3 regions of the Streptomyces sp. NPDC037083 genome follow, and region 1 is predicted to be linked to each of the others. Evidence: predicted binding sites of a transcription regulator. Region 1 holds the regulator's gene; each other region holds the start of a gene.
What was found. The regulator HrcA, encoded in region 1, represses chaperone genes, less so after heat shock. The targets are predictions, from matches to a motif close to TTNGCACTCNGNNNNNCNGAGTGCNAA.
Positions count from the first base shown of each region.

Region 1 (6,826 bases):
GGCGGTCGGCCCGCTGGCCGCCGAGACGGACGTCGAGGCGGCGTGGTTCGGCGCCGTCGAGGTCGTCGAGCAGCCACAGCTCGCCCGCCGACATGTACACGATCCGGGTGCCGTCACCGGCGGCCTGGCGGGCGTAGAAGCCTTCGCCGGACGGGGTGTGCCGGCGCAGGTCGGATCCGTCGGCGAGGGAGGAGTACAGCGCGCCGACGCCCTCGTGGTCGGAGAGGAACGCGATCCGGTCCCCCGCCCACACCGGGTACTCGATGTTGCCGTCCAGGTCCTCGTGCAGCCGGACGAACTCCCCCTGGCCCTCCCGGTCGATCCACAGCTTCCCCGCCGTGCCGCCCCGGTAGCGCTTCCAGTGGGCGGCCTCGCGGCCCATCGGCGCGGACAGCAGCACGGTGTGCGGGCCGTGGGCGACCGTGCCGACCGGCCCGTACGGCAGGGTCGTCGCCGGTCCGCCGTCGACGGGGACGGCGCGGGCCCAGGTACGGCGCAGGGTCGCCTGGTCGTGGCTGCTGACGGCGAGGACCTCGCCTTCCGGGGTCCAGCCGCGCACCCGGGTCTGCCAACTCCCCCAGTACGTCAGCCGAGTCGACGGACCTCCGTCGACGGGGGCGATGTGCACCTCGGGGGCGCCGTCGCGGGTGGAGGTCCAGGCGACGGTGGAGCCGTCGGGGGAGATGCGCGGCACGGAGACCGGCATGTTGTCGGCGCTGACCCGCCAGGCGCGGCCGCCGTCGAGGGGCGCGAGCCACACGTCGTCCTCGGCGGCGAAGGCCACCAACTCGCCGTGCAGGTGAGGGAATCTGAGATACGCGGCAGGCGTCGCGGACTGTGTCACCGGATCACTGTATGCAAGGGTGGGAGGGCTGGTCAGGGGTTTCGATCACTTCCCCGCGCCGCCCTCGCGCACGGTCTCGGTGACGGTCACCGTCACGGTGACCGTCGGCCGGCCGCCGGGCTGCGCGGTGCCGGACGGCCGGCCCGGCGAAGGGGCGACCGGAGACGGCGTCGCGGACTTGCAGTCGCCGAGCCCGCTCACCCGGAACAGCTGCTTCCTGCCCACGACGGCGGTCAGGTCCCCGCGCACGCACGCGCCGTCGACCGCGCGAGTGACCTTTCCGGTGACGGTGACGTCCCGTCCGTCGCCGGTCTCGCCCTGGCAGTCGACGGCGACGAGGGCCGCCGCCCCGTCCTGGTCCTCGTACCGGGCCGTGCAGGTCAGCCAGCGCACGTCCACGTCCCGGCGCTGGATCTCCGCCGTCGCCGCCTGGTCGGTGGTGTACGCCACCGACATGCTGCTCAGCCCGCCCGGCTCGCACGCCACGATGCCGACCGAGGCCACGGCCGCCACCGGAAGAAGCCAAATACGCCTCAATGCCCCCATGGAGGGCAGCGTGCCACTCGGGCACGCGGTGCGGTAGCCCGTATGCGGTCACGTTCGGCGCGGGGGGTCCTACCGTGGACGCATGAGCGATGAGCGACGCCGGAGAACCCTCGTCGTGGACGGGACGACCGCCTATGTGTGGACGGTCCGCCACCGGCACGGGGACGGGCAGCCGTGCCGGGAGATCCTCACCCTCAGCCGGGACGGCAAGCGCACCCGCATCGTCTTCCGGGACGGTGAAGGGCGCTACTCGGGTGGCGGCGGGTACGGGCACAGCGGCGGGGTGGGCGACCGCCACCATCACCTCAACCTCCACGAGCCCGGCGTGGTGCGCGCCTTCGTCGACGAGGCCGTCAAGCGGGAACTGCTGCCCATGGACGGTGAGTTGGACGGCTGGGAACTGTTCCCGGCCGTCGCGGCCGCGGTGGCGCTCAGCCGCGCGGCGCCAGCCACTGCTGGAGCTCCACCAGATTCCCCTCCGGGTCTTTGAGGTGGGCGACGCGCATCCGGTCGCCCATCGGCGCCGGGCCCCGCAGGAGCACCGCGCCCCGGGAGACGATCCGCGTGCAGTACGCGTCCAGGTCGTCGACGCGCAGCGCCACCAGGGAGCGGTGCCCGGTCGGCGGGTCGTCCAGTTCGCCGAGGACCGCGGCCATCATCGCCCGGTCCTGCAGGGCGATGCCCGCCGAGCCGGCGGCGGGGCTGAACTTCTCGTACGGCCCGTTCGTCGCGCCGGACTGCGGCTCGAGGCCGAGGACGTCGGCGTAGAAGCGGTAGCAGGCGGCGAAGTCGGTGACGAGCAGCCGCACCTGGGCGAGTTCCACGGTGTCCCCCCGGAGGTTCAGGACCAGCGACCGGTGCGGCCGAGCAGCAGCGCGGTCGCGGCCGTGCCGGCGGTCGACGTGCGCAGCACACTACGACCGAGGCGGCAGGTCTTCGCACCCGCCTCCTCGAACAGCGCCAACTCCTCGGGCGAGACGCCGCCTTCGGGGCCCACGACCAGCACGATCTCACCGGAGGCCGGGAGTTCGGCGGTCGCCAGGGGCTCGCCGGGGTAGTCGCGGTCCTCGTGCAGGACGGCCGCGAAGTCGGCCCGGGCGAGAAGCGCCGCCACCTGCTTGGTGGTCGAGGCCTCGGCGACCTCGGGGAAGCGGACCCGGCGCGACTGCTTGCCGGCCTCGCGGGCGGTGGCCCGCCACTTGGCGAGCGCCTTCAGCCCGCGTTCGCCCTTCCACTGCGTGATGCAGCGCGAGGCCGCCCAGGGCACGATCGCGTCGACGCCGGTCTCGGTCATCGTCTCGACGGCCAGCTCACCCCGGTCGCCCTTGGGCAGCGCCTGGACCACGGTGATCCGCGGCGATTCGGCGGGTTCCTCGGTCACCTCTTCCAGGCGCACCACCAGCCGGTCCTTGCCCTCGGCGGCGACGACTTCCCCCGGGGCCCAGCGCCCGGCGCCGTCGGTGAGGACGACCGCCTCGCCGGCCCGCAGCCGCTTGACGGACACGGCGTGCCGGCCCTCGGGGCCGTCCAGCACGAACTCGGAGCGGCCGGCGGGCAGTTCGGCGACGACGAAGACGGGCGCGGTCACCGGGCGCCGCCCTGGTCCCCGCGGTGGTCCGCCGGGAAGTCCGCGGGGAACTGCGACAACGCTGTCCGGGCCTGGGCCAGTTCGGACAGCAGGACCTCCACCAGCTGCCCGGCGGGCAGCTCGCGGGCCATCCGGTGCCCCTGCCCGGCCCACAGCGCCATGCCCTGCGCGTCGCCCGCCTTGGCGGCCGCCTTGCGCAGCGGCGACGTGAGGTGGTGGACCTCCGGGTAGGCGGCGGGCGCGTACGGGCCGTGCTCGCGCAGGAAGCGGTTGACCAGGCCACGGGCCGGACGGCCGGAGAAGGCGCGGGTCAGCTCGGTGCGGACGAAAAGGGGGTTGGTCAGCGCCTGCTTGTGCACGGCGTGCGCGCCCGACTCGGGAGTGGCGAGGAACGCGGTGCCCAGCTGGGCCGCGCTCGCGCCCGCCGCGAGGACCGCGGCGATCTGGCTGCCGCGCATGAGACCGCCGGCGGCCACGATGGGCAGCCGCACCGACTCGCGGACCTGGGCGACCAGGGAGAGCAGTCCGATGCCGCACCCGTCGGTCTCCGGGTTGTCCCGGTGGGTGCCCTGGTGTCCGCCGGCCTCCACGCCCTGCACGATCACCGCGTCGGCACCGGCCCGCTCCACCGCGACGGCCTCCTCGGCGGTGGTCGCCGTGACCAGGGTGAACGTTCCCGCGCGCCGCAGGGAGTCCAGCGCGTCCGGGCTGGGGACGCCGAAGTGGAACGACACGACCGGGACCGGGTTGTCCAGCAGCACGGCGAGCTTGGCGTCGTAACCGTCGTCGCGACCGCTGTCCGGGTCGCCGAGCTCGGTCTCGTACCAGGCGGCCTCACCGGCCAACTGGTGTGCGTAGACCTCGACGGCGCCCGCGGCGGGGAGCGCTGTGTTGGCCGCCCCGCCGGAGCCGGTGCCCGCACCGGGATGCTCGGGCTGCGGCAGGAAGAGGTTCACGCCGAAGGGGCGGCCGGTCAGGCTCCGCAGCTGCTTGATCTCCTGGTACATGCCGTCGGCCGTCTTGTACCCGGCGGCGAGGAACCCGAGCCCGCCCGCCTCGGCCACGGCGGCGGCGAGCTGCGGGAGGGAGACGCCGCCCGCCATGGGGGCCTGCACGATCGGGTGCGGAAAGAGATCGGTCAGCGCGGAGGACATGACGGCATGTTGTCACGTCCTCCGAACAAGTCCGAATCGGCCCTTCCCGTCGCCACAGGCCGCTCACGGCCCGTGCGGAAAGGGCGGTGGGGGCGGGAACCCGCCCCCACGCCCTGCCTCACCGCCCGTTGAACGCGTCCTTCAGCCGGGAGAACAGGCCCTGCTGCCCGGGCTGGAACTGGCCCGTGGGCCGCTCCTCGCCCCGCAGCTTCGCCAGCTCGCGCAGCAGCCGCTCCTGCTCGGGGTCCAGCTTCGTCGGCGTCTGGACCTCGACGTGCACGATGAGGTCGCCGCGGCCGCCGCCCCGCAGGTGCGTGACGCCCCGGCCGTGCAGCGGGATCGACTGGCCGGACTGGGTGCCGGGCCGGATGTCGACCTCCTCCAGGCCGTCCAGCGTCTCCAGCGGCACCTTCGTGCCGAGGGACGCCGCGGTCATCGGGAGGGTGACCGTGCAGTGCAGGTCGTCACCGCGCCGCTGGAACTGCGCGTGCGGCACCTCGTGGATCTCGACGTACAGATCGCCGGCGGGACCGCCGCCGGGGCCGACCTCGCCCTCGCCCGCCAACTGGATGCGGGTGCCGTTGTCGACGCCGGCCGGGATCTTCACCGTCAGCGTGCGGCGCGAGCGGACCCGGCCGTCACCGGCGCACTCCGGGCACGGCGTCGGGACGACGGTGCCGAAGCCCTGGCACTGCGGGCACGGCCGCGAGGTCATGACCTGGCCGAGGAAGGACCGCGTCACCTGCGACACCTCGCCGCGGCCGCGGCACATGTCACACGTCTGGGCGGTGGTCCCCGGCGCCGCGCCCTCACCGCTGCACGTGGTGCAGACGATCGCCGTGTCGACCTGGATGTCCTTCGTCGTGCCGAAGGCGGCTTCCTCGAGGTCGATCTCCAGCCGGATCATCGCGTCCTGGCCGCGCCGGGTGCGCGAACGCGGGCCGCGCTGCGACGCCGTCCCGAAGAACGCGTCCATGATGTCCGAGAAGTTCCCGAAGCCGCCGGCCCCGAAGCCGCCGGCGCCACCGCCGCCCGACTGGGACAGCGGATCGCCGCCGAGGTCGTAGACCTGCTTCTTCTGCGGGTCCGACAGCACCTCGTAAGCGGCGTTGATCTCCTTGAACCGCTCCTGGGTCTTCGGATCCGGGTTGACGTCCGGGTGCAGCTCGCGCGCGAGCCGCCGGAAGGCCTTCTTGATCTCTTCCTGCGACGCGTCGCGGCGCACGCCGAGGACGGCGTAGTAGTCCGTGGCCACTCAGGACTCCGCCAGGATCTGTCCGACGTACCGTGCCACCGCTCGTACCGCTCCCATCGTTCCCGGGTAATCCATGCGGGTCGGTCCGACCACGCCGAGTTTGGCGACTGCCTCGCCGCCCGAACCGTAACCGACCGACACCACGGAAGTGGAGTTGAGCCCCTCGTGGGCGATCTCGTGACCGATGCGTACGGTCATGCCCGAATCCCCCGCCTCGCCAAGGAGCTTGAGGAGCACGACCTGCTCCTCGAGGGCCTCCAGGACGGGCCGGATGGTGAGGGGAAAGTCATGTCCGAAGCGGGTGAGATTGGCGGTGCCGCCGATCATCAGCCGCTCCTCGTTCTCCTCGACGAGCGTCTCCAGCAGGGTGGAGAGCACCGTCGTGACCGTGCCGCGGTCCTCCGCCTCGAAGGCTTCCGGCAGATCCTCCACCAGACGCGGCACGTCGGAGAACCGGCGGCCCGCCACCCGGCTGTTGAGCCGGGCGCGCAGATCCGCCAGCGAGGCCTCCCCGAAGGGCGCCGGGCAGTCCACCATCCGCTGCTCGACCCGCCCGGTGTCCGTGATCAGCACGAGCATCAGGCGCGCGGGCGCGAGCGAGAGAAGCTCCACGTGCCGCACGGTCGAGCGGGTCAGGGACGGGTACTGCACGACGGCGACCTGCCGGGTGAGCTGCGCGAGCAGCCGTACCGTGCGGGCCACGACGTCGTCGAGGTCGACGGCGCCGTCGAGGAAGTTCTGGATGGCCCGCCGCTCCGGACCGGTCATCGGCTTGACGCCGGCCAGCTTGTCGACGAACAGCCGGTAGCCCTTGTCCGTGGGGATGCGCCCGGCGCTGGTGTGCGGCTGGGCGATGTACCCCTCGTCCTCCAGGGCGGCCATGTCGTTGCGGACCGTCGCCGGGGACACGCCGAGGTTGTGCCGCTCGGTGAGCGCCTTGGACCCCACGGGCTCCTCGGTGCCGACGTAGTCCTGGACGATCGCGCGCAGCACCTGGAGCCTGCGTTCACTCAGCATCCGCGCGCACCTCCAGCATCTCGTCCCCAGTCCCCTGGTCGCCTCGCCTGGCACTCTTCACATCCGAGTGCCAGCGTTCCCCGGCCCAGTGTACGGCTGTGGGGTACACCCAGGGCAAGGTCGGTCCTTCGCGGGCCGTCGTCCAGCTAGCGTCGCGGTATGACGGTGACTTGGGAAGAGCTCGGATGGGAGCGGCTCGCGACCGGGGTCGGCCGGGTCCGGCTGCCGGGCTGGGACTGCACGGCGGGGCTGGTCGTCGGGGCGGGCGCGGTGCTGGTGATCGACGCGGGGTCCAGCTTGGCCGAGGGGGCGCGGCTGCGGGCGCAGGCCGAGGAGCTCACCGGGGCGCGTGTGACTCATCTCGCGCTCACCCACCCCCACTTCGACCACGTGTTCGGTGCGGGGGCCTTCGCGGGCGCGGA
Region 1 covers NZ_JBVJSQ010000002.1:472,369-479,194, forward strand. Annotated here, with positions in the region: gene ACZ7DE_RS06910 (S41 family peptidase) at 1-844, opposite strand, end outside; gene ACZ7DE_RS06915 (hypothetical protein) at 890-1,390, opposite strand; gene ACZ7DE_RS06920 (hypothetical protein) at 1,473-1,880, shown strand; gene ACZ7DE_RS06925 (VOC family protein) at 1,822-2,214, opposite strand; gene ACZ7DE_RS06930 (16S rRNA (uracil(1498)-N(3))-methyltransferase) at 2,232-2,978, opposite strand; gene ACZ7DE_RS06935 (nitronate monooxygenase) at 2,975-4,132, opposite strand; gene dnaJ (molecular chaperone DnaJ) at 4,251-5,387, opposite strand; gene hrcA (heat-inducible transcriptional repressor HrcA) at 5,388-6,404, opposite strand; gene ACZ7DE_RS06950 (MBL fold metallo-hydrolase) at 6,564-6,826, shown strand, end outside.

Region 2 (6,826 bases), on a different contig from region 1:
GGCCTTCATCTTCGGGAGGGCGCGTGCAGAGAACGGACGCCCGCACTCCGGGTCACTAACCTTGCGCCATGACAACGGCTTTGATTACGGGTTCGACCGCGGGCATCGGCGCCGCGTTCGCGCGCAGACTGGCGGCGGACGGGCACGATCTCGTCCTCGTGGCACGGGACACCAAGCGGCTGCGCGAGCAGGCGACGGAGTTGCACGACCGGCACGGCATCGAGGCGGAGGTGCTGACCGCCGACCTGGCGACGGACGAGGGCATCGAGGCGGTCGCCGCCCGGCTCGGCGACCGCAAGAACCCCGTCGACCTGCTGGTCAACAACGCGGGCTTCGGCAACAAGGGCCGCTACCTCGACGTGTCCATGGCCGACGAGCTGAAGATGCTCAAGGTGCACTGCGAGGCCGTGCTGCGGCTGACGTCCGCGGCGACGGCGGCGATGCGGGAGCGCGGGCGCGGCGGGGTCGTCAACGTGGCGTCGGTGGCGGCCTTCGTGCCGCGCGGGACGTACGGGGCCTCCAAGGCGTGGGTCGTGCAGTTCACCCAGGGGGCGGCGAAGGACCTGGCCGGCAGCGGGGTGCGGCTGATGGCGCTGTGCCCGGGCTTCGTGCGCACGGAGTTCCACCAGCGGGCCGGCATGGGCACGGACAACATCCCCGGCTGGATGTGGCTGGACGCGGACAAGCTGGTCGCGTCGGCGCTGCACGACCTGGCGCGCGGAAAGTCGCTGTCGATCCCCGACCCGCGCTACAAGGCGCTGATGGGACTGGTGAAGGTGACCCCGCGGTCGCTGCTGGGCGGGATCAGCTCGCGGACGGGACGGAAGTACGGGCCTCAGTGACGGGTGCGGCAGTGGGCGGGTGACGTCGGCGCTCCGGTGGGAAGATGGGCGTGACGGGACCGGAACCCAGGGGGGCCGGAGGCGGCGTCATGACGTTCGTACAGCTCATCGACTGCAGGACCAGCCGGTTCGACGAGATGGACCGGCTGATGGACACATGGGTCGAACAGACCAGGGGGAAGCGGACCGCGACGCACGCGGTGGTCGGAAAGGACCGTTCCGACGCTTCCCACTTCATCGAGATCGTGGAGTTCCCCTCCTACGAGGAGGCGATGCGGAACTCGAACCTTCCGGAGACCGACAAGGTCTTCCGGGAGCTGGTGGCCCTGTGCGACGAGATGCCGACCTTCACGGATCTCGACGTCGTACGGGACGAGCAGCTGTACGCGCAGACGGCGCGGCGGTTCTTCGAGACGGTCGGCACGCGGGGGGAGCTGCCGCCGCTCGACGGACTGATCGCCGAGGACTACCACGACCACGATCCCGCCAACGAGCAGGACACCATGGGGATGGACGCGATGCGCCGGGAGGTCGAGATGTGGCGGGGCGGATTCGACTTCGCCTTCTCCCTCGACGACCAGATCGAGCAGGGGGACCGCGTGTGCAACCGGTGGACCTGGCGCGGCACCCACAAGGGCGACTTCATGGGGATCCCGGCCACCGGGAAGCAGGTCACCATGACCGGGACGACAATCTTCCGGTGCCGGGAGGACGGGAAGATCGTCGAGGCCTGGTGGCAGTACGACCGGCTCGGGCTGATGGGGCAGTTGGGCGCGCTGGACGCCCTGGAGCAGTAGCGACACCGCCGGCCGCGGGAACGGCGGACCGACGCCGAGGCCCGGCGCCCCTTGTCTGCAGGGTGCCGGGCCTCGGTGCTGCCGTGCGTACCGACCTGGGTCAGTGCGAGTGGCCGTGGCTGTGACCGCCGGCGGCCGGCTCTTCCTCTTCCTTCTTCTCGACGACCAGGGTCTCGGTCGTCAGGAGGAGGGAGGCGATGGAGGCGGCGTTCTCCAGGGCGGAGCGGGTGACCTTGACCGGGTCGATGACGCCGGCCTTGACCAGGTCGCCGTACTCGCCGGTGGCGGCGTTGAAGCCCTGGCCCTTGTCGAGCTCGGCGACCTTGGCGGTGATGACGTAGCCCTCGAGGCCGGCGTTCTCGGCGATCCAGCGCAGCGGCTCGACGACGGCGCGGCGGACGACGGCGACACCGGTGGCCTCGTCGCCGGTCTTGCCCAGGCCGCCCTCCAGCACCTTGGCGGCGTGGACCAGCGCGGAACCGCCACCGGAGACGATGCCCTCCTCGACCGCGGCGCGGGTCGCGGAGATGGCGTCCTCCAGACGGTGCTTCTTCTCCTTCAGCTCCACCTCGGTGGCGGCGCCGACCTTGATCACGCACACGCCGCCGGCCAGCTTCGCGAGGCGCTCCTGGAGCTTCTCGCGGTCCCAGTCGGAGTCGGTGTTCTCGATCTCGGCCTTGATCTGCGCGACGCGGCCGGTGACCTCGGAGGAGTCGCCGGCGCCGTCGACGACCGTGGTGTCGTCCTTGGTGACGGTGACGCGGCGGGCGGAGCCGAGCACGTCGACGCCGACCTGGTCGAGCTTGAGGCCGACCTCTTCGGAGATGACGGTGGCGCCGGTGAGGACGGCCAGGTCCTGGAGCATCGCCTTGCGGCGGTCACCGAAGCCGGGGGCCTTCACGGCGACCGCGTTGAAGGTGCCGCGGATCTTGTTCACGACGAGGGTCGACAGGGCCTCGCCCTCGAGGTCCTCGGCGATGATCAGCAGCGGGCGGGAGGAGTTGGTCTGGATGACCTTCTCCAGCAGCGGCAGCAGGTCGGAGATCGAGGAGATCTTGCCCTGGTTGATGAGGATGTAGGGGTCCTCGAGGACGGCCTCCATGCGCTCCTGGTCCGTCACGAAGTACGGCGACAGGTAGCCCTTGTCGAAGGCCATGCCCTCGGTGAAGTCCAGCTCCAGACCGAAGGTGTTGGACTCCTCGACGGTGATGACACCGTCCTTGCCGACCTTGTCCATCGCCTCGGCGATGAGCTCGCCGACCTGCTGGTCCTGGGCGGACAGCGCGGCGACGGCGGCGATGTCGGACTTCTCGTCGATCGGGCGGGCGGTGGCCAGCAGATCGTCGGAGATGGCCTTGACGGCGGCGTCGATGCCCTTCTTCAGGGCGGCCGGGGACGCGCCCGCGGCGACGTTGCGCAGACCCTCGCGCACGAGCGCCTGGGCGAGCACGGTGGCGGTGGTCGTACCGTCGCCCGCGATGTCGTTGGTCTTGGTCGCCACCTCCTTCACGAGCTGCGCGCCGAGGTTCTCGTACGGGTCCTCGAGCTCGACCTCGCGGGCGATGGTGACGCCGTCGTTGGTGATGGTGGGAGCGCCGAACTTCTTGTCGATGACGACGTTGCGGCCCTTGGGGCCGATCGTCACCTTGACCGTGTCGGCAAGCTTGTTGACGCCGCGCTCGAGGGCGCGACGGGCGTCCTCGTCGAACTTCAGGATCTTCGCCATGGGAGCGGTTCAGCCCTCTCGGAAAACGTGGGAGAAACGAACTGCGCTCCCAGCGCCCGGCTTCACAAAGTCGCGGGGGCCAGGAGCGCAGTTCACTGCAAAACTGGGTGAATTACTTCTCGATGATCGCGAGAACGTCGCGAGCCGAGAGGACGAGGTACTCCTCGCCGTTGTACTTCACCTCGGTGCCGCCGTACTTGCTGTACAGGACGACATCGCCGACCTTGACGTCGAGCGGCAGGCGCTCGCCGTTCTCGAAGCGACCCGGGCCCACGGCGAGGACGGCGCCCTCCTGGGGCTTCTCCTTCGCGGTGTCCGGGATGACCAGGCCAGAGGCGGTGGTCTGCTCGGCGTCGAGCGGCTGGACCACGATGCGGTCCTCGAGCGGCTTGATGGCAACCTTGGAGCTGGTGGTCGTCACGATCCGACCTCCCCCTTCGGAGATCTCACGGGGTTAACTGTCTGAGGTGGCGACCAGGTGGATCCGTCGTCGCGGGTGCCGGACCTGCCCGTCGCGTAGTTGGCACTCTCCGGTGGGGAGTGCCAAAGCCGAGACTATGACCGCGATTAGCACTCGGTCAAGCGGAGTGCCAATGACGGCGGCGCGTCGTCCGGTTTTCGGTGGCCCCTCGGGGTGTTCGGCGCCCGGTGTTCGTGTGCACGTCACCGGAGGCTGCCGCGGCCCCGGCCCCCGCTCCGGCCCTGGACGGGCATCGCCCACGAACGCCGGACAGGTGGAACGGGCGCACCCGCCGGCGATGCACAGCCGCCTCAGACGTAGTCCTCCAGACGGCCCACCGTCAGCCCCTGCTCCTGCACCTGGCGCAGCAGTCGCGTCGTGCGTTCCCTCAGGGCCGTGGCCGTCGTCTCGTCCGGGGCGACGGCGATGACGTCGCCGGGGCGGAGGCGGTGGGGGCCGCGGGTGTAGGCGAGGCCGTCGGGGCCCAGTGCGGCGCGCCACAGGACGACGGCCGCGATGCCGCAGTCGGCGGCGGCGCGCCGGGTGGTGGCGTCGTAGACGCCGTAGGGCGGGCGGAAGAGGCGCGGGCGCAGACCGAAGCGGGACCGGAGCTTGTCCTGCTGCCCGCAGATCTCGGCGCGCTGGCCCGCGTAGGGCAGGCCGCGCAGGGCCGGGTGGTCCAGGGTGTGGTTCTGGATGTTCGCGCCGACCGACTGCAGCCGGGCGAAGTGGGCGTAGCCCGGGCCCACCACGCTGTCGGTGAGGAACATGCTCACGGGGAGGCGCAGTTCGCGGACCATGTCGACGAACCGGGGGTCGCGTTCGGCGCCGTCGTCGTAGGTGAGGAAGACGACCTTGTCGGTGGTCGGGACGTGGTCGACGACCGGAGGAAGGGCCGAGCCGGGGCTGCCCGCCAGGACCCGGGAGGGGTGGTCCGGCGCGGGCGCCAGGGGGGCCGGCAGGCCCCAGCGGCGGTACGGCGGGGGCCCGGCCTGGGCGGGTGGCCGCACCTGCGCGGCGGCCTTCCTGCCCAGGCGTTCGATGGGGTCGACGGACTGGGCGCAGCCGGCCAGGGTCGTCAGGATCAGCAGGAGGGCCGCCAGTCCCCGCGCCCTCACAGGTAGTCCTCCAGCCGGGCCACCGCGTACCCCTTGGCCGTGACCTTGTCCAGGAAGCGGCGGATCATGTCGGGCATCGTTCCCTTCCAGTCGCCCCGGCCGCGGAAGTGGCTCAGGACGATGTCGCCGGGATGGAGGTCGCGGTCCCACTCCCGGTACTCCCAGTGGTCGACGAAGACCTCCTCGGCCCAGAGAGGGGCGTAGCGCACGCCGCAGGTCTTCGCGGCGCGCAGGGTGTCCTGGTCGTAGTTGCCGAACGGTGGCCGGAAGAGGGCGGGGCGCTTGCCGTAGCGCTTGCGGATCACCTCCTGCATGCCGCAGATCTCCCGCTTCTGACGGGCGTAGGAGAGGGCCGGCAGGTAGGGGTGGTGGAGGGTGTGGTTGTTCAGGACCACGCCGCGGTTCTGCATCTTCTTGAAGTAGCCGTAGTCGTCCTTGATCAGGTAGTCGCTGAGGAAGGCGGTGTAGGGGATCTTCAGCTCGCTCGCCATGCGCAGGAACGCCGGGTCCTTCTCGGCGCCGTCGTCGATGGTGAGGAAGACGACCTTGTCCGTGGTCGGGATTTTGGTGAAGACCGGCGGGAGGCCGAGTTCCTCGTGGTCGTCCACCTCGAATCCCTTGCGGGTCGAGATCTTCGGCCGGTGTGCGGGCGGCGCCGGGGGCGTCAGCGGGACCTTCTTCAGGCCCCAGCGCCTCGCCGCGACGACCCGGGCCCGGTGGGCGGCGCGGAGCCGGCCTGCGTACGCGTGCAGGGCGCGGGCCGGCGGCGCGGCGGGCGCGGCCTTCTCGGGCTGCTGGCCCGGCGCGGGCCCGGTCGCCCCACCGGCGCCGCCACCGGCGCAGCCCGAGGCGACGGCGGCCAGGACGAGCACGGCGACGGCACTCCGCGTCATCGCACTCCGCGTCACCGCGGCCCGGAACAGCGCGGCCCGGACGGTCGCGGTCCGCGAGGCCGTGACCCGCACCGCCGTGGCCCCGGCCGTGGTGGCCCGCAGTGCCGTGGACCGGGCTGTGGCGGTCCGCGACCGCGTGGTCCGGGTGCCCTTGCGGCGGCGCGAGCAGGGTGTCCGAGAAGTGCCGTTCTGATCATTTTGTACGACAGGTCCCATGGCGCCGGATCCTCGCAGTCACCGCCCCCGCGACTCCGCCCGACACCGCCGCCGGAGGCGCACCATCCACCGACTGGCCCACAATGACCCGGTGAACGACCTCGCTCCTCTCCTCACCCCCGAGGGCCGCGCCCTCCTCGACGCGGTGCGCGACACCGCTCCCGCCGACGAACTCGCCGTCGCCACCCGGCTGCGCCGCGAACACCCCGCCGGTCTGGTGTCCGCGGCCCTCGGCCAGGCCAGGCTGCGACAGCGGGCGGCGGCGAAGTTCGGGTCCGAGGACGCGCAGCGGATGTTCTTCACGCCGAACGGCGTGGAGCAGTCGACGCGGGCGAGCGTCGCCGGCTACCGGGCCGAGCGGATGAGGGCGCTCGGCGTCACCTCCGTCGCCGATCTGTGCTGCGGGATCGGCGGGGACGCCATCGCGCTCGCCCGGGCCGGGATCCGGGTCCTGGCCGTGGACCGGGATCCGGCCACGGCGGAGGCGGCACGCGCGAACGCCGACGCGCTGGGGCTGAGCGAGTTGATCGAGGTGCGCGAGGCGGACGTCACCGAGGTGGACACCGGCGGCTACGACGCCGTGTTCGTCGACCCGGCACGCCGGGGCGGACGCGGGCGCATCTTCGATCCCGAGGCCTACTCGCCGCCCCTGTCCTGGGCGGTCGGCGCCGCCCTCGCCGCCCCGCGGGCCGCCCTGAAGATCGCGCCCGGGGTGCCGCACGAGGCGATCCCGGCCGAGGCCGGGGCCGAGTGGATCTCGGACGGCGGGGACGT
Region 2 covers NZ_JBVJSQ010000001.1:713,527-720,352, forward strand. Annotated here, with positions in the region: gene ACZ7DE_RS03240 (SDR family NAD(P)-dependent oxidoreductase) at 69-842, shown strand; gene ACZ7DE_RS03245 (ester cyclase) at 932-1,639, shown strand; gene groL (chaperonin GroEL) at 1,740-3,365, opposite strand; gene groES (co-chaperone GroES) at 3,478-3,786, opposite strand; gene ACZ7DE_RS03260 (polysaccharide deacetylase family protein) at 4,137-4,943, opposite strand; gene ACZ7DE_RS03265 (polysaccharide deacetylase family protein) at 4,940-5,836, opposite strand; gene ACZ7DE_RS03270 (THUMP-like domain-containing protein) at 6,144-6,826, shown strand, end outside.
Region 2: the regulator HrcA is predicted to act here: its motif matches at 3,933-3,959, upstream of groES (co-chaperone GroES).

Region 3 (6,826 bases), on a different contig from region 1:
TGACGCCGCTCGGGCGGCGCCCCGGGGACACCCCGGAAAAACGCCCGAGGGCGGCACCCCCGTCGAACAGGGGTGCCGCCCTCGGACTTGAAGGACAGGCGATCAACCGCGAGGTCGATCAGAAGTCCATGTCACCGCCCGGCATGCCGCCGCCGGCGGGCGCGGCGGCCTTCTCCGGCTTGTCGGCGATGACGGCCTCGGTGGTGAGGAACAGCGCGGCGATGGAGGCGGCGTTCTGCAGGGCAGAGCGGGTCACCTTCGCCGGGTCGATGATGCCTTCGGCGATCATGTCGACGTACTCGCCGGTCGCGGCGTTCAGGCCGTGGCCGACCTGGAGGTTGCGGACCTTCTCCACGACGACGCCACCCTCGAGACCACCGTTGACGGCGATCTGCTTGAGCGGGGCCTCCAGTGCGATGCGCACGGCGTTGGCGCCGGTCGCCTCGTCACCCTCGAGCTCCAGCTTCTCGAAGACGGCGGACGCCTGGATGAGCGCCACGCCACCACCGGCGACGATGCCCTCCTCGACGGCGGCCTTCGCGTTGCGGACGGCGTCCTCGATGCGGTGCTTGCGCTCCTTGAGCTCCACCTCGGTGGCGGCGCCGGCCTTGATGACCGCGACACCGCCGGCGAGCTTCGCCAGGCGCTCCTGCAGCTTCTCGCGGTCGTAGTCCGAGTCGCTGTTCTCGATCTCGGCGCGGATCTGGTTCACACGGCCCGCGACCTGGTCCGAGGAGCCGGAACCGTCGACGATGGTGGTCTCGTCCTTGGTGATGACGACCTTGCGGGCCTTGCCCAGGAGGTCCAGGGAGGTGTTCTCGAGCTTGAGACCGACCTCCTCGGAGATGACCTCGCCGCCGGTGAGGATGGCGATGTCGTTCAGCATCGCCTTGCGGCGGTCGCCGAAGCCCGGGGCCTTGACCGCGACGGACTTGAAGGTGCCGCGGATCTTGTTGACGACCAGGGTCGACAGGGCCTCGCCCTCGACGTCCTCGGCGATGATCAGCAGCGGCTTGCCCGACTGCATGACCTTCTCGAGGAGCGGGAGCAGGTCCTTGACGTTCGCGATCTTGGAGTTCGCGATCAGGATGTACGGGTCGTCGAGGACGGCCTCCATACGCTCCATGTCGGTGGCGAAGTACGCCGAGATGTAGCCCTTGTCGAAGCGCATACCCTCGGTGAGCTCCAGCTCCAGACCGAAGGTCTGGGACTCCTCGACGGTGATGACGCCTTCCTTGCCGACCTTGTCCATGGCCTCGGCGATGAGCTCGCCGATCTGGGTGTCGGCGGCGGAGATGGAGGCCGTGGAAGCGATCTGCTCCTTGGTCTCGACATCCTTCGCCTGCTCGAGCAGGGCGCCGGAGACGGCCTCGACGGCCTTCTCGATGCCGCGCTTGAGGGCCATCGGGTTGGCGCCGGCGGCGACGTTGCGAAGGCCTTCCTTGACCAGGGCCTGGGCCAGGACGGTCGCGGTCGTCGTGCCGTCACCGGCTACGTCGTCCGTCTTCTTCGCGACTTCCTTGACCAGCTCGGCGCCGATCTTCTCGTACGGGTCCTCGAGCTCGATCTCCTTGGCGATGGACACGCCATCGTTGGTGATCGTGGGGGCGCCCCACTTCTTCTCGAGGACGACGTTGCGGCCCTTGGGGCCGAGCGTCACCTTGACGGCGTCCGCGAGCTGGTTCATGCCGCGCTCGAGGCCGCGCCGTGCCTCCTCGTCGAACGCGATGATCTTGGCCATGTGAAGTGGTCCTCCCGGACTGGGGTGGATTGCTCCGGACCGCGCTGGCGCCCGCGACGGACGGCTCGCCGGCCTCGTGGTTCCTTGCCCCACCTGGCCTGCGGGCCTCACCGACCCGGTCCTTCGTTGTCACTCTCACCTTCAGAGTGCTAACGCAATGATTAGCACTCGACCCATGAGAGTGCAAGCGCCTCCGCCGGACCGGTGCCCTTCCGGACACCCCTCGGGACGCCTCCCGGACGCCCCCGGACAGACCGAAGGGCTCGCACCCCCCAGGAGGTGCGAGCCCTTCGACAGATGTACAGAAGAACGACGCTGTCAGTCGGCGCGTGCTTCAGCCGGTCGCGAGACGGACCATGTCCGCCTGCGGCCCCTTCTGGCCCTGCGAGATCTCGAAATCGACCCGCTGACCCTCTTCCAGGGTGCGGTAGCCGTCCATCTGAATCGCGCTGTAGTGGACGAAAACATCCGCACCACCGTCGACCGCGATGAAGCCGTACCCCTTCTCCGCGTTGAACCACTTGACGGTGCCCTGAGCCATGCCTAACTCCCCTATTACTGGCCCTTGCACAGATCCACACTTCGCGGATCCGGGTCAGACCTCACCCCCCAGTTGGTTGGGGGCGTGCGCCGGAACGCGTCGACCGCGGCTGAATGTATCTGTCCAACTGCCGTCTGCAACAGGTCAGTCGGACGAGAATTCTGGACGCAGGGGATCCGGAATGTGGCGAGAATTCGCCTGAATTCAGGGCAAGTCGGGCCCTGCAAAAGCCGCAAAAGCCACAGAAGGAGCGCGCACTTTGGCTGCTTCTCATCGGGCTGAGGTGGAAATAAAAGGCTCCTGATCCGGTGATCCGGATCGGGTTCCCCAACTGTACCGCGCTCAACCACACTGAATTGCCCCCTCCGCTTCTATCGCGGAGAGGGCAATTCGATGAACTCTCGGTAATCGCTGTTACCGACGGTTACTACCGGCGGGTACTGACCAGCGGTCAGCCACCGGCGACGGCCGGGATGATGGAGACTCCGGCGCCGTCCGGGGTCGCCGTCTGAAGGCCCTGCTCGAAGCGGACGTCGTCGTCGTTCACGTACACGTTGACGAACCGGCGCAGCTTGCCCTGGTCGTCCAGGACGCGGGCGGCGATGCCGGTGTGGTTCTTCTCCAGGTCGGAGATGACCTCGCCGAGAGTCGCCCCCTCGGCGGTGACCTCCGCCTGACCGCCGGTGTAGGTGCGCAGGATGGTGGGGATGCGGACGTTGACGCTCATGACGCGAGGCCAGCCTCTCGGAAGGAGTCCAGGTTCGGGCGGATGGTCGCGGTCAGGCCGGTGCCGGCCACCGCGTCCAGGGTCTTCAGGCCGTCGCCCGTGTTCAGGACGACGGTGGTCTTCGTCGGGTCCAGCAGCCCGTTCCCGATCAGCTTGCGCGTCACACCCACCGTCACCCCGCCGGCGGTCTCCGCGAAGATGCCCTCGGTCCGCGCCAGCAGCTTGATCGCGTCGACGATCTGCTCGTCGGTGACGTCCTCCACCGCACCGCCGGTGCGACGGGCGATGTCGAGGACGTACGGGCCGTCCGCCGGGTTGCCGATGGCCAGCGACTTGGCGATGGTGTCCGGCTTCTGGGGGCGCACGACGTCGTGCCCGGCCTTGTAGGCGACGGACACCGGGGAGCACCCCTCCGCCTGCGCACCGAAGATCTTGTACGGCCGGTCCTCGACGAGCCCGAGCTTGATCAGCTCCTGCAGACCCTTGTCGATCTTCGTGAGCTGCGAGCCGGAGGCGATCGGCACGACCAGCTGGTCGGGGATCCGCCAGCCGAGCTGCTCGCAGATCTCGTACGCCAGGGTCTTGGAACCCTCCGCGTAGTACGGCCGCAGGTTGACGTTGACGAAGCCCCAGCCCTCGCCCGCCGGGTCGCCGATGAGCTCGGAGCAGAAGCGGTTGACGTCGTCGTAGTTGCCCTCGATGCCGACGAGCTCACCGCCGTACACGGCGGCCATGACGACCTTGCCCTGCTCCAGGTCGTGCGGGATGAACACGCAGGAGCGGAAGCCGGCGCGGGCGGCGGCGGCGCCGACGGCGCCGGCCAGGTTGCCCGTGGAGGAGCAGGAGAGGGTCGTGAAGCCGAAGGCGCGGGCGGCCTCGATGGCCTGGGCGACGACCCGGTCCTTGAAGGAGTGCGTCGGGTTGCCGGAGTCGTCCTTGACGAACAGCTTTCCGGCGTCGACGCCCAGCTCACGGGCGAGGTTGTCGGCCTGGACGAGCTTGGTCCAGCCCGGGTTGATGTTCGGCTTGTCCGCCACGTCGGCCGGGACGGGCAGCAGCGGCGCGTAGCGCCAGATGTTCGCGGGTCCCGCCTCGATGCGCTTGCGGAGCTCCTCCGTCTCGTAGGAGGAGAAGTCGTACGCGATCTCGAGCGGGCCGAAACACTCCTCGCAGGCGAAGACCGGGCCGAGGGGGACGCGGTGACCGCACTCCCGGCAGCTCAGCGCCGCGGCGGGACCGAGGTCCACGGAAGAGGTCGGCGTAGAGTCGGTGGTGCTTGCAACAGTCTGCGCAGCCATGTGAGGCGAGGCCCTTTCTCCTCATCTTCCTCACGACGCATTTCGCCGTGAGACGGATTTGGCACCTTCCCGAGCCGGGAGCCTCGCGGAACGATCATCTGGTGGATCAGTGATCGCTACGAGACCGGCTGGAGGGTTGCCGGGGCTTCATCGGGCCGTATCCCTCTGCCCCTCTGGATGAGCGGTATGAAGTTGTCGACGGCGACCTCGGACATGCGATGGTCATCCGCGTTGTTCAAGACTGTAACCGAAGGCCAGGACAGTTGAGAGAGTCGTCCGAACCGCGAGATGGATCACACGGTCACCTGCCGTGCACCCGGTGTGATCACGACAGTGAGGAGCCGCGGACTGTGCTGGAAGAAGTCGAGCGCTGGCTGGCCACCCGCTCCTGGTCGGTGACCGATCGCCCGCTGCACCGGATCCTGGCCGCGAAACGCGCCACGAACCAGACGGTGTCCGTCGTCCTGCCCGCCCTCAACGAGGAGGAGACGGTCGGCGAGATCGTCGCCGTCATCCGTCACGACCTCATGCACCAGGTCCCGCTCGTCGACGAGATCGTCGTCGTCGACTCGGGATCGACCGACCGCACGTCCGAGGTCGCCGCCGCGGCGGGCGCGCGGGTCGTCCACCGGGACGACATCCTGCCGCGCATACCCGCCGTGCCGGGCAAGGGCGAGGTCCTGTGGCGCTCCCTGCTGGTCACCAGCGGGGACATCGTCTGTTTCATCGACGCCGACCTGAAGGAGTTCTCCTCCGACTTCGTCTCGGGGATCGTCGGACCGCTGCTCACCGACCCGGACGTGGACCTGGTCAAGGGCATGTACGACCGTCCGCTGGGCGGTGCGGCCGGACAGGGCGGACGGGTCACCGAGCTGATGGCCCGCCCCCTGCTCAACATGCACTGGCCGCAGCTGGCCGGATTCGTGCAGCCGCTCGGCGGCGAGTACGCGGCCCGCCGCAGCCTGCTGGAACAGCTGCCCTTCCCCGTCGGCTACGGCGTGGAGCTCGGCATGCTGGTCGACGCCCTGCACCTGGTGGGCCTCGACGCGCTCGCCCAGGTCGACGTCGGGGTGCGCAAGCACCGCCACCAGGACGGCCAGGCCCTGGGCCGGATGGCGGCGGCGATCTACCGCACCGCTCAGCTCCGGCTGGCCCGCGGGCACATGATCCGTCCGGCCCTCACCCAGTTCGAGCGCAGCCCGGACGGCTTCGAGCCGCGTACCTACTCCGTGGACACCGAGGAACGCCCGCCGATGACGGAGATCACGGAGTACGCGACCCGCAAGGTGGCCTGAAGCCCGCGACGGGCCCGGGCCGGCGAGGCGGTCCGGGCCTACGTCGTGGGTCGGCGATCCCGGAAAATGGCGCGGGGGCGTCCCCGTGCGAACGTTTGGGCGTTTCGAGGCCGGGCTAGGTTGAGGCGTATGGCTACCACGCACGAAACGGTCGCTCGGGGCACTGCTCAGGTACTGGTCGCGTCCAACCGCGGCCCGGTCTCCTACGAGCTGCGCGAGGACGGCTCGCTGCACGCGAAACGCGGCGGCGGCGGGCTGGTCTCCGGTCTGTCCGCCATCGGCCCCGAATCGGGCGCCCTCTGGGTGTGCTCGGCGCTCTCCGACGGCGACCGCGAGGCGGTCTCGCGCGGGGTCGGCGAGGAGGGCGTGCGCATGCTGCCCATCCCGGCCGACGTGCACGCCGACGCCTACAACGGCATCGCCAACTCGGTGCTCTGGTTCGTCCACCACCTGCTGTACCAGACCCCGCTGGAACCGGCCTTCGACGCGGAGTTCCGCCGTCAGTGGGCGGCGTACGAGGAGTACAACCGGGCCTTCGCCCAGGCGCTGGCGCAGGAGGCGGCGGACGGCGCCGCCGTCCTCGTCCAGGACTACCACCTGTGCCTGGTCCCCGGGATGCTCCGGGCGCTCCGCCCCGACCTGCGCATCGGCCACTTCTCGCACACGCCGTGGGCGCCGGTGGACTACTTCGGCCTGCTGCCCGACGACATCCGCGAACAGCTGCTGACGGGCATGCTCGGCGCGGACCGCCTGGGCTTCCTCACCCGCCGCTGGGCGGACGCGTTCACCGCCTGCTGCAGCGAGTTCGTCGGCGGCCTGGGCAGGACGCGGGTGGGCGTGCACGGCTTGGGCGCCGACGCGGAGTTCCTGCGGGAGCGCTCGCACCGGCCGGACGTCGACGAGCGGATGACGGCCCTGCGCGAGGAGATCGGCGAGGGCCGCAGGACGATCGTCCGCGTCGACCGCACCGAACTGTCCAAGAACATCGTGCGCGGCCTGCTGGCCTACCGGCAGCTGCTCGACGACCACCCGGAGTGGCGCGAACGGGTGGTCCACGTGGCCTTCGCCTACCCCTCCCGCCAGGACCTGGCCGTCTACCGGGACTACATGACGGAGGTCCAGCGTGTGACGGAGGAGATCAACTCCGCCTACGGCACGCCCGGCTGGACCCCGGTCCTGCTGAACCTCAAGGACGACTTCGCCCGCTCCCTGGCCGCCTACCGG
Region 3 covers NZ_JBVJSQ010000005.1:443,819-450,644, forward strand. Annotated here, with positions in the region: gene groL (chaperonin GroEL) at 119-1,741, opposite strand; gene ACZ7DE_RS16800 (cold-shock protein) at 2,076-2,282, opposite strand; gene ACZ7DE_RS16805 (MoaD/ThiS family protein) at 2,734-3,009, opposite strand; gene thrC (threonine synthase) at 3,006-4,307, opposite strand; SAM riboswitch class I at 4,326-4,491, opposite strand; gene ACZ7DE_RS16815 (glucosyl-3-phosphoglycerate synthase) at 4,658-5,602, shown strand; gene ACZ7DE_RS16820 (alpha,alpha-trehalose-phosphate synthase (UDP-forming)) at 5,732-6,826, shown strand, end outside.
Region 3: the regulator HrcA is predicted to act here: its motif matches at 1,903-1,929, upstream of groL (chaperonin GroEL).